3 regions of the Nocardia otitidiscaviarum genome follow, and region 1 is predicted to be linked to each of the others. Evidence: riboswitches for the same ligand, from Rfam matches in the RefSeq annotation. Region 1 holds a riboswitch; each other region holds the start of a gene.
What was found. Region 1 has a riboswitch for cobalamin ahead of FOH10_RS10560 (ABC transporter substrate-binding protein). Riboswitches for the same ligand answer to the same signal wherever they lie in the genome.
Positions count from the first base shown of each region.

Region 1 (3,272 bases):
CCGGTGCCTGAATCGACGGTCAGCGCGGACGCCGGGCGACGACGGCGAAGTTCAATGGAACGCGCGGCGCGCCCGCGGGCAGCGTCCAGCCTTCCGGGCAGGCGACGAGTTCCGGGAAGGCGTGCCAGTCCATGTACGGCAGTTCGCGCAGCGACTCCGTCACGAGCCCGGCGTCCAGCAGGACCGTGACGATCTCCTGGAGGTCGTGCCGCCACTCGTGGTTGGTCGCGTGCGCGATCTGCCCCGCCGAACCCGGTGTGTAGCTGCCCGAATCGGTGTAGGTCTGTACGCCGCCGCCGGACAGATAGTCCTCGCTGATCTCCCAGGGTTCGAAGCCGAGCGCCCCGAGCAGCGGATGGTCGTCGCGGATGAGGAACACCCCGCCCGGTTCCAGCAGATCGTGGACGGATTGCGCCCACGCGTCGAGCTCCGGCAGCCACACGATGGTTCCGGCGCTGGTCACGATGGTGCTGAAGCGCCGGTCGAGCAGTGCGGAGGCGAATCGCGCGTCGCCCTCCACCCAGGTGATCTCGCGCCCGTCCGCCGCCGCGATGCGGGCGGCGTGGCGCAGCGAGTTCGGCGACAGATCCAGACCGTGGACGTCGACCGCCCCGAGCCGCGCCCAGGAGACGGTATCGGTGCCGATATGGCATTGCAGGTGCAGCAGCGACCGATCCCGGATGCCGGTGTCCGGGAGGTGCGGGGCCAGGACGGACAGATCGTTGCGCACCACCGTCGAGATGCGGGTCGGTTCGTTCAGGAATCCGTCCACGTCGTACATGCCCGAGCGCGCGTGCACGTCGGCGCGGTCGTCCCAGTTCGCCCGATTGTCGGCTATCGCGGTGTCATCGGCGATGGCGGTGTCGTCGGCTATGGCGGTGTCGTCGGCTGTCGGGGCGGCATCATGCATGCCGTCCGGTCTACTACCGCGGGTGGCCGTCGCACCACTGAATTTCGGCGACCTGGGCGCGCACCTCGTCGACGTGTTCGCCGCAGCCGGCCCACGTCGTCTTGCCACACGTCTCGCACGGCACCGGGTAGCACATGGATTCATCTCCTCACGTCGGCCGAGTCGAGCATACCGGCGGCATACCGGCGGTTCGCCGGCCGCACCTCCGGCTACGAGCGCGGATGCCCGGTTCGCGAACTCTGCTACATTCGCCGGGCCGTGGTGTTCGGGAAACCGGTGTGGAACCGGTGCGGCCCTCGCCACTGTGATCGGGAGCGACGAATCGTTCCGGGCGACAAGGTCGTCCGGAGCCACTGGGGCCCTGCCCTGGGAAGGTGGATTCGCCGCGCGACACCCGTCAGCCAGGAGACCGGCCACGGCGCTGTAGTGCCCGTTCCACGAGGACCTGGAAGGCGGTCGTCTTGACCACGTTTGTTTCCGCGCGCCTGCGGATCGGCGCGTTGCTCGCCGGTGCCGTCGCGCTCGCCGGGTGTGCGCCCGCGGCCGACACCGCTGTCGGCGACGCCGCCGTCACGCGCGTCAACTGCGGTATCGATATCGGCGTCGATGCGCCGCCGCAGCGCATCTATGCCGCCTATCAGCCGTCCATCGAGATCGCGCACGCCCTCGGGGTCACCGACCGCCTGGTCGGGACGGCCTTCCTGGACGCGGCGGTGCTGCCCGAATACCGGGACGCGCAGGCGAGCGTCCCGTACGTCGAGAAGCTGCCGAGCCGGGACGAATTGCTGTCCCAGCAGCCCGATTTCGTGCTCTCCGGCTACAACGGGGTGTTCGCGAAATCCGCTCAGGCCAGCGTCGGCACCCGCGCCAGCCTGCACGAACTCGGGGTGCGCACCTGGGTGCTGAGTCCGCTGTGCCCGAGCGCCGACGGACTGGCGGACGAGGCCATCGACCCGGCGACGGTGCGATTCGACAACGTGTACGCGGATCTGCGCGATCTCGGCGCACTATGGGGTGTGCCCGAACGCGCCGAGCAGGTGGCGACCGATCTGCGCGACCGGATCGAGGCGGTGCGCGCGACGGTCGCGGGAGCCGAACGCCCCCGGGTCGCGGTGGTGACGCCCAAGGACGACGGTTCCTACACCGTCGCGGGCGGCATCGACTTCGTCACCCGGATCATCGAGGCCGCGGGCGGGGTGAACGCCTTCGCCGACCTGACCGCCCGCCGCAATGTGCCGATCGGCGCGGAGGAGATCATCGCCCGCGATCCCGACATCATTCTGACCAGCCTGTGCTGCGAGGCCGGCTACACCCGCGCCGACGGGCAGTCGCAGGCCGACACCATCACCGGCAATCCGGCCTTCGCCAATCTGACCGCGGTGCGCGCGGGTGCGGTGCACCCCTTCCTGTTCGCCGATCGGGCGGCTGGGGTGCGAATCGCCCACGCGACCGAACTGGTCGCCGAGTTGATCCACCCCGATCTGTTCGGGCGGTGAGTCGCGGTCTGCGCGGCGTCGGCATGCCGGTGGCCCTCGTCGCGCTCGCCCTGGTCTGCCTCGCCTCGCTGCGGGTCGGGACGCATCCGATCACCGTCGATCAGGTGGCGGCGGCGTTCACCGACTTCCGGGGCACCGACGCGGATCGGGTGGTGCGCTACATCCGGCTGCCCCGCACGGTGGCCGGACTGCTGGCGGGTATCGCGCTCGCCCTGGCCGGGGCCGTCATGCAGGGGCTGACCCGCAATCCGCTCGCCGGACCCGGACTGCTGGGCATCAATTCGGGTGCGTCGCTGGCCATCGTGATCGCCATGGGCGTGCTCGGCCTGAGCGCGCCGGGCGGAGTCGTGTGGTTCGCCTTCCTCGGTGCGGCCGTCGCGGCGGTATTCGTCTACACGCTGGGGTCGCTCGGCTTCGGCGGCGCCACCCCGGTGAAGCTGGCCCTGGCCGGTGCCGCGTGCGCCGCGCTGTGCGGTTCCATCACCACCGCCGTCACGCTGCTGGACCGCACCACCTTCGACAACTTCCGGTTCTGGGTGGTGGGTTCGCTGACCCGCGCGGATATCGAATCCGTCTGGGCCATAACGCCGTTCATCGCCGTCGGGACCGTGCTGGCGGTGGCGGTGGCGCGCTCGCTCAACGCGCTCGCCATGGGCGAGGACATGGCGCGCACACTCGGCACGCGGCTGGTCACGGTGCGCGCGGTCGGCGCGGCGGCCGTGGTGCTGCTGGCGGGCGCCGCGGTGGCCATCGCCGGACCCGTCGCGTTCATCGGCCTGGTGATCCCGCATATCGCGCGGGCCCTGGCCGGACAGGACTACCGCTGGATCCTGGCCTGGTGCGCGGTGCTCGGCCCGACGCTGCTG
Region 1 is NZ_CP041695.1:2,434,203-2,437,474, reverse strand. It holds gene FOH10_RS10570 (Lrp/AsnC family transcriptional regulator) at 1-11, shown strand, start outside; gene FOH10_RS10565 (class I SAM-dependent methyltransferase) at 20-910, opposite strand; cobalamin riboswitch at 1,153-1,342, shown strand; gene FOH10_RS10560 (ABC transporter substrate-binding protein) at 1,372-2,406, shown strand; gene FOH10_RS10555 (FecCD family ABC transporter permease) at 2,403-3,272, shown strand, end outside.

Region 2 (3,272 bases), 2.4 Mb from region 1:
TGCACCATGTCGTTGCGCTCGGGCTCGCCGTGCACCAGCACATCCAGGCCCAGCCGCTCCTGCAGCGCGATGACGTCCGCGACCTCGGCGCGCATGCGCTCGGTGTACTGCTCGGCGGTGAGATCGCCCCTGGTGTACGCGGCGCGTGCCTTGCGGATCTCCGGCGTCTGCGGGAACGAGCCGATGGTGGTGGTCGGCAGCAGTGGCAGGTTCAGCCGATCCCGTTGCAGCGCGGCTCGATCCGCCGCCGGCGCGCGCCGGGTCGCCTCGGCTCCCAGTGCCGCCAGCCGCGCCCGCACGGTGTCGTTGCGCAGCCGCGGGTCGGCGGCCCGATTCGCCAACGCCGCACGGGCGGAAGCCAATTCGGCGGCGACCTCGTCGGTGCCCCGGTGCAGGGCGGTGGCCAGCATCCGCACCTCGGCGACCTTCTCGTCACCGAACGCGAGCCAGGAACGCAGCGCCTCGTCGAGTCCGGGCTCCGCCGTCAGCGTGTACGGCACGTGCAGCAGCGAGCAGGAGGTCGACACCACCAGCGCGCCGGTACTGCCGAGCAGGGTGGCGAGGGTGGACAGCGCCCGGTCGGGATCGGTGCGCCAGATATTGCGTCCGTCGACAACACCGGCCACCACGAGCTTGTCGCGCAGCGGCCGCACCGCGGCCACGTCCTCGACGGTGGTCCCGGCGGTGAAATCCAGGGCGATCGCCTCGACCGGGGTGGAGGCCAGCACCGGCAGTGCGGCGTCCGGATGCCCGAAGTAGGTGGCGACCAGGACGGCCGGGCGGTCGGTCGCGGACGCGAGGTCGCTGTAGACGGTGCCGACCAGGGCGAGTTCATCGGCGGTGAGATCGGTCACCAGCACCGGTTCGTCGATCTGCACCCACTCCGCACCCGCGGCGGCCAGGCGGCTCAGCAGGTCGCGGTACAGCGGCAGCAGTTCGGTCAGGCGCGACAGCGGTTCCGCGCCCACACCCTTGGCCAGTTTCAGGAAGGTCAGCGGACCGATGACCACCGGCCGTGCGGGAATGCCGAGTTCCCGCGCCTCGGCCAGCTCACCCAGCAGTTTGTCCGGGTGCAGGGCGAAGCGGGTCTCCGGGCCGATCTCCGGGACCAGATAGTGGTAGTTGGTGTCGAACCACTTGGTCATCTCCAACGGCGCGACCGCGTCGGTGCCGCGCGCCGCCGCGAAATAGCGGTCCAGCGGATCGGCGATCTCGGCCACCCGCGGCGGCAGCGCGCCGAGCAGGACCGCGGTGTCCAACATCTGGTCGTAGTAGGAGAAGGTGCCGACCGGGATCGAATCCAGTCCCGCGGCGTGCAGCGCGGTCAGCTGCGAGTCCCGCAGCCTCCGCCCGACGGCGTGCAGCGCGTCGGCGTCGATGCGCCCGGCCCAGTAGGACTCGGTCGCCTTCTTCAACTCCCGATTCGGCCCGATGCGCGGAATGCCGAGCACCGTGGCGGTGAAGGAGGTCGGTGTATTGGTCACGGATATTTCTCCAGTGTTCCAGAGCCACTGGCCACCACCGCGGGCGCGAACAGCCGTGCCACGCGCACACCGAACGGCATGCGAATACGCACATGCGGTCCATCGCCCAATCCACGAGGCGGAGGCCGCCGGGTACGGCGTACCCGGCACAGTCGGCAGGTCTTCGGACTCACGGGCTCCGGCCGAATGGCCGACCTACTGGCCGTCGCTTCCCAGGTGTGGCACCCAGTGCGTGGTACGGCGGTCGTTCCCGTTTACCGCTGCGGGACAGTCCCGGATTCTCACCGGGTTCCCTCTCACCGGAAGAACTCACCCGTGGTGAGCTTCCGGTTTCGACGCCGACTGGGGGCTCCCGTCCGGCGAACCGATTGCGCTGCCGAGCATATCGCCGCGCCGGCGGCTCCGGCGACGGGGCCGGAGCCGGGCCGGTGTGTATCGTCCGGATGAACACATCTTCGCAACCTGGCTAACGTCGGTTGTGAAGATTCCTGCGAACCCGACATCGTGACCGAAGGGTGTCCGGGGAGCAGGTACCTTAGGCGGATGTTCTCCAAAGTCCTGGTCGCCAACCGCGGCGAGATCGCCATTCGCGCCTTCCGCGCGGCATACGAACTCGGCATCGGCACGGTCGCCGTCTTTCCCCATGAGGACCGCAATTCGGTCCACCGGCTGAAGGCGGACGAGGCGTATCAGATCGGCACGCCCGGACATCCGGTACGCGCGTACCTGTCGATCGAGGAAATTCTCGAGGCTGCGAAGACCTCGGGCGCCGACGCGGTCTACCCCGGTTACGGTTTTCTTTCCGAGAATCCCGACCTCGCGGCGGCGTGCGCCCGCGAGGGGATCACCTTCATCGGCCCGTCCGCGCAGGTGTTGGAGCTGACCGGGAACAAGGCCCGCGCGATCGCCGCGGCCAAGGCCGCCGGGCTGCCGGTGCTGACCTCCAGCGCACCCTCCGCCGACGTGGACGAGCTGCTGGCGGCCGCCGAGACCATGGACTTCCCCGTGTTCGTCAAGGCCGTGGCCGGTGGCGGCGGCCGCGGTATGCGCAAGGTCGACGACCGCGCCCTACTGCGCGAGGCGGTGGAGGCGGCCATGCGCGAGGCCGAATCCGCCTTCGGTGACGCGACGGTGTTCCTGGAGCAGGCGGTGGTCAACCCCCGCCACATCGAGGTGCAGATCCTCGCCGACTCGCACGGCGACGTGATCCACCTCTACGAACGCGACTGCTCGCTGCAACGGCGGCATCAGAAGGTGATCGAACTCGCGCCCGCCCCGAATCTGGATCCGGCCGTGCGCGACCGGATCTGCGCCGACGCGGTGGCCTTCGCCCGCCAGATCGGCTACAGCTGCGCGGGCACGGTGGAGTTCCTGCTCGACGAGCGCGGCCGGCACGTGTTCATCGAGATGAACCCGCGCATCCAGGTCGAGCACACGGTGACCGAGGAGATCACCGATGTGGACCTGGTGCAGGCGCAGCTGCGCATCGCCGCCGGGGAGTCCCTGGCGGATCTGGGGCTGCGGCAGGAGTCGATCACGATCCGGGGCGCGGCACTGCAGTGCCGCATCACCACCGAGGATCCGGCCAACGGGTTCCGGCCCGACACCGGCCGCATCACCGGCTACCGGTCGCCGGGCGGGGCGGGCGTGCGGCTGGACGGCGGCGCGAACGTGGGCGCCGAGGTCGGCGCGTACTTCGACTCCATGCTGGTCAAACTCACCTGCCGCGGCCGTGACTTCGCCACCGCGGTGGCGCGCGCCCGCCGGGCGGTGGCCGAGTTCCGCATT
Region 2 is NZ_CP041695.1:4,818,559-4,821,830, reverse strand. It holds gene metE (5-methyltetrahydropteroyltriglutamate--homocysteine S-methyltransferase) at 1-1,484, opposite strand, end outside; cobalamin riboswitch at 1,622-1,830, opposite strand; gene FOH10_RS21570 (pyruvate carboxylase) at 2,028-3,272, shown strand, end outside.
Region 2: another riboswitch for cobalamin. It lies ahead of metE (5-methyltetrahydropteroyltriglutamate--homocysteine S-methyltransferase); the one in region 1 lies ahead of FOH10_RS10560 (ABC transporter substrate-binding protein).

Region 3 (3,272 bases), 900 kb from region 1:
CGAAATCGTCTGCGTCTCGGTCGGATAGCACGTCATGCCGGGCACGGTCTCACCGATGCGCGCGAAATGCCTGTCACCGCAAGGTGCGCGTGTCCCGGCGCGCGGGCGGCACGGGTCAGTCGGTGCTCTCCTCCACCGACACCACCATGCCGGTGGTCGCGTCGATCTGCACCTCGTATTCGGCGCCGGTGCGGGTCGCCACGTCGACCTCCCACGTCGGCGTTCCGTCGGCCATCTCCAGTTCGATGGACTGCACGGTCGCGCCCATCAGCGCGTCCTGGGCGGCCCGCAGCGCCTCCTGATCGCTGACCGCGGGCTGCACCGCGGGCACCGCGGCGGCGGGTGCGGCTGCCGCGCCGAGCGCGGCGGCGGCGAGCACCACGCCGAACGAGAATCGGCGCAGGCCGTCGGCGGCGCGAGGAATCGTGACCGTCATGATGATGCTCCTTTGCTCGTTATCCGGGATTTCGCAGGCGCGGCGGGATCGATCTCTCGCGCCCTCGCGGACGGAACTACCACCGTCGCGGCGGTTCATGCGCGGAGGTTCGGCGGAAGCATCGTGGAGGGAAACATCGAGAAACGGCGACAGAACGGTCACGCGTGGGTACAGTTTTCGACACGTTCCCACACCGGACCGCCAGCGTCGGTGACTCCGGAGTTCGGGCGCTGTCGCTGATCTACCGAGGACGTGCTGTGTCGCTGCATCGAGAGACCTCCGGTTCCCTTTCCGTCCAGGACCTGCTCGGTGCGGTCGAGGGCGGAACATCCACCAGTCATCGCGCCGACCCCGGTTCGGGCGGATATGTCAGGGCCGTCGCGGGTGTGGCGGTGGCGGCGGGAGCGCTGCTCACCACGGTCGCCCAGCTGGCTCCGGCCGCCGCGGTCGCCGCTCCTCCGACGCCCGTCGACGAGGCCGATCCGGTCGCAGATCCGGTGCCGCTGGACATCCAGTCCGCACCCGAGCTGCTACAGGCCGCGGTGGACGCCACCGTCGCCGCGGTGACGAACCAGATGCCGCCCACCCCGAGAGAGATCGCCCCGCCCGCGCAACCCGCTCCGGCGCCGCCGGCCGCGCCCTTCGGCCTGGCCGGGCTCCCGGCCGAGATCGCCGCACCGCTGGCGCAGGCCGAGCAGACCATCAAACAGCTCCAGCAGCAGTTCGCCCCCGCCGCGCCCGCACCCGCGCCGTTCATCGCCGCTCCCGCCGTCCTGCCGGTGGGCGGCCAGATCAGCTCCGGATTCGGCAGCCGCTGGGGCGCGTTCCACTACGGCGTCGATATCGCCGACGCACTGGGGACACCGATCCACTCGGCGCTGGGCGGCACCGTCGTGGAGGCCGGACCGGCCGACGGCTTCGGACTCTGGGTGCGCGTGCTCCAGGACGACGGCACCACCGCCGTCTACGGCCACGTCAACGACATCTACGTTGCCGAGGGCCAGCGGGTGAACGCGGGCGACGTGATCGCCACCGTCGGCAACCGCGGCCAGTCCACCGGCCCCCACCTGCACCTGGAGATCTGGGACCAGCACGGCAACAAGATCGACCCGGTCTCCTGGCTGGCCGCCAAGGGCGTGCTCATGGAACAGCACTGGGGCGCGCACTGACGCGCCTCCGCGCGATTCCATCCGGCCCACGCGGTTCCACCTGCGGAAGTGCGCTATATTCACGGTCGCAGCTGGTTCGCCGGAGGCGGAGTCGAGGAGCCCCTTATCCGCCCGATGGCGTCGAGCCCGGGACGTGTTTCGCACGGACCGAGGTGAAGAGGGAACCCGGTGGGAGTCCGGGACTGTCCCGCAGCGGTGAGTGGGAACGACGGTCGTCATGGGCACTGGGCGCGAGTCCGGGAAGCGACGGCCGGTAGGACCAGCCCCGGATTCCGACGTCGGGGTCGACCCGGGTGGGGTCGGTGCCCACGAGTCCGAAGACCTGCCGGTTGTGCCGGGTACGCCGTATCCGGCGGCCGTCGCCTCGTGGATCGGGCGCTACGCCGAGTGGGACCCGGGCACGGGATGATGTTGCAGGGGCTCCGCTGGCGTGCGTTCGGTGTGGGTGACGGCCATCGGCTGTCTACTTCACGAGGCGACTATGTATTCTCCCTCCGAATCGGGGCTCTCGGGCGTGGGGCGTCCGGCCCGGATATCGCCGACCGCGTCCGGCGTTCCCTCGGTCGTGCAGAGTCTGCGGCGACACGCCGCCGGACCGCGGGTGCCCTTCTCCGTCGAGTTCAATCCGCCCCGCGACGCCGCTGGCGAGGCCCGGCTGTGGCGGGCGGTGCGCGAATTCGAGCGGATGCACCCGGCTTTCGTGTCGATGACCTACGGTGCCGGTGGCTCCACCAAGGACCGCACCGCGCGCATCACCGGCCAGTTGGCCCAGCAGACCACCCTGCTGCCGGTGGCGCACCTGACCGCGGTCGGCCACAGCGTCGCCGAACTGCGCGCGCTGGTCGGCTCGTACGCCGATTGCGGAATCCGCAATATCCTGGTGCTGCGCGGAGATCCGCCCGGCGACCCGCTCGGCGCGTGGCACCGCCATCCCGACGGCGTCGAGTACGCCGAGGAGTTGGTGCGCATCGTGCGCGATCTCGGTGACTTCCACGTCGGCGTCGCATCCTTCCCGCAGGGGCACCACCGCTCCCCCGACCTGGACACCGACACCGCCTTCCTGGCCGCGAAACTGCGTGCGGGCGCGGATTACTCGATCACTCAGATGTTCTTCGACGTCGAACACTATCTGCGCCTGCGGGATCGGGTGCTGGCGGCCGATCCCATACAGGGCGCGAAGCCGATCATTCCGGAGCTGATGCCGATCACCTCCATGCGCACCGTCGCGCGCGCCGAGGAACTCAGTGGCCGCGCGCTGCCCGCGGCCGTCCTGGACCGGCTGCGCCGGGCCGCGGGCGACGGCCCCGAGGAGAACCGCGCCGCCGTCCGCAGGGTCGGCATCGAGATCGCCACCGAGATGGCGCAGCGCCTCATCGACGAGGGCGCACCCTGCCTGCACTTCATCACCCTCAACTTCGCCAAGGCCACCACCGAGGTGCTGACGAATCTGGGCTACGAGGTCACCGCCGCCCCACTGAGCGCCTGATCGTCCACCGGTCCGCTGATCACCCGGCGGTGGACGGCACGTACGGAATGTGCTGCGAGCTGTTGTCGTCCACCCGGATCGGGCGGCCCAACTGCGGGAAGGCGCGCTGGGCGCAGTCGGTGCGCTCGCAGACCTTGCAGCCCGCGCCGATCGGCACGGCCGCGCTCGGATCGTCCACCGG
Region 3 is NZ_CP041695.1:3,335,852-3,339,123, forward strand. It holds gene FOH10_RS14765 (hypothetical protein) at 1-36, opposite strand, end outside; gene FOH10_RS34810 (PepSY domain-containing protein) at 116-436, opposite strand; gene FOH10_RS14775 (M23 family metallopeptidase) at 694-1,605, shown strand; cobalamin riboswitch at 1,739-1,931, shown strand; gene FOH10_RS14780 (methylenetetrahydrofolate reductase) at 2,087-3,091, shown strand; gene FOH10_RS14785 (short-chain fatty acyl-CoA regulator family protein) at 3,111-3,272, opposite strand, start outside.
Region 3: another riboswitch for cobalamin. It lies ahead of FOH10_RS14780 (methylenetetrahydrofolate reductase); the one in region 1 lies ahead of FOH10_RS10560 (ABC transporter substrate-binding protein).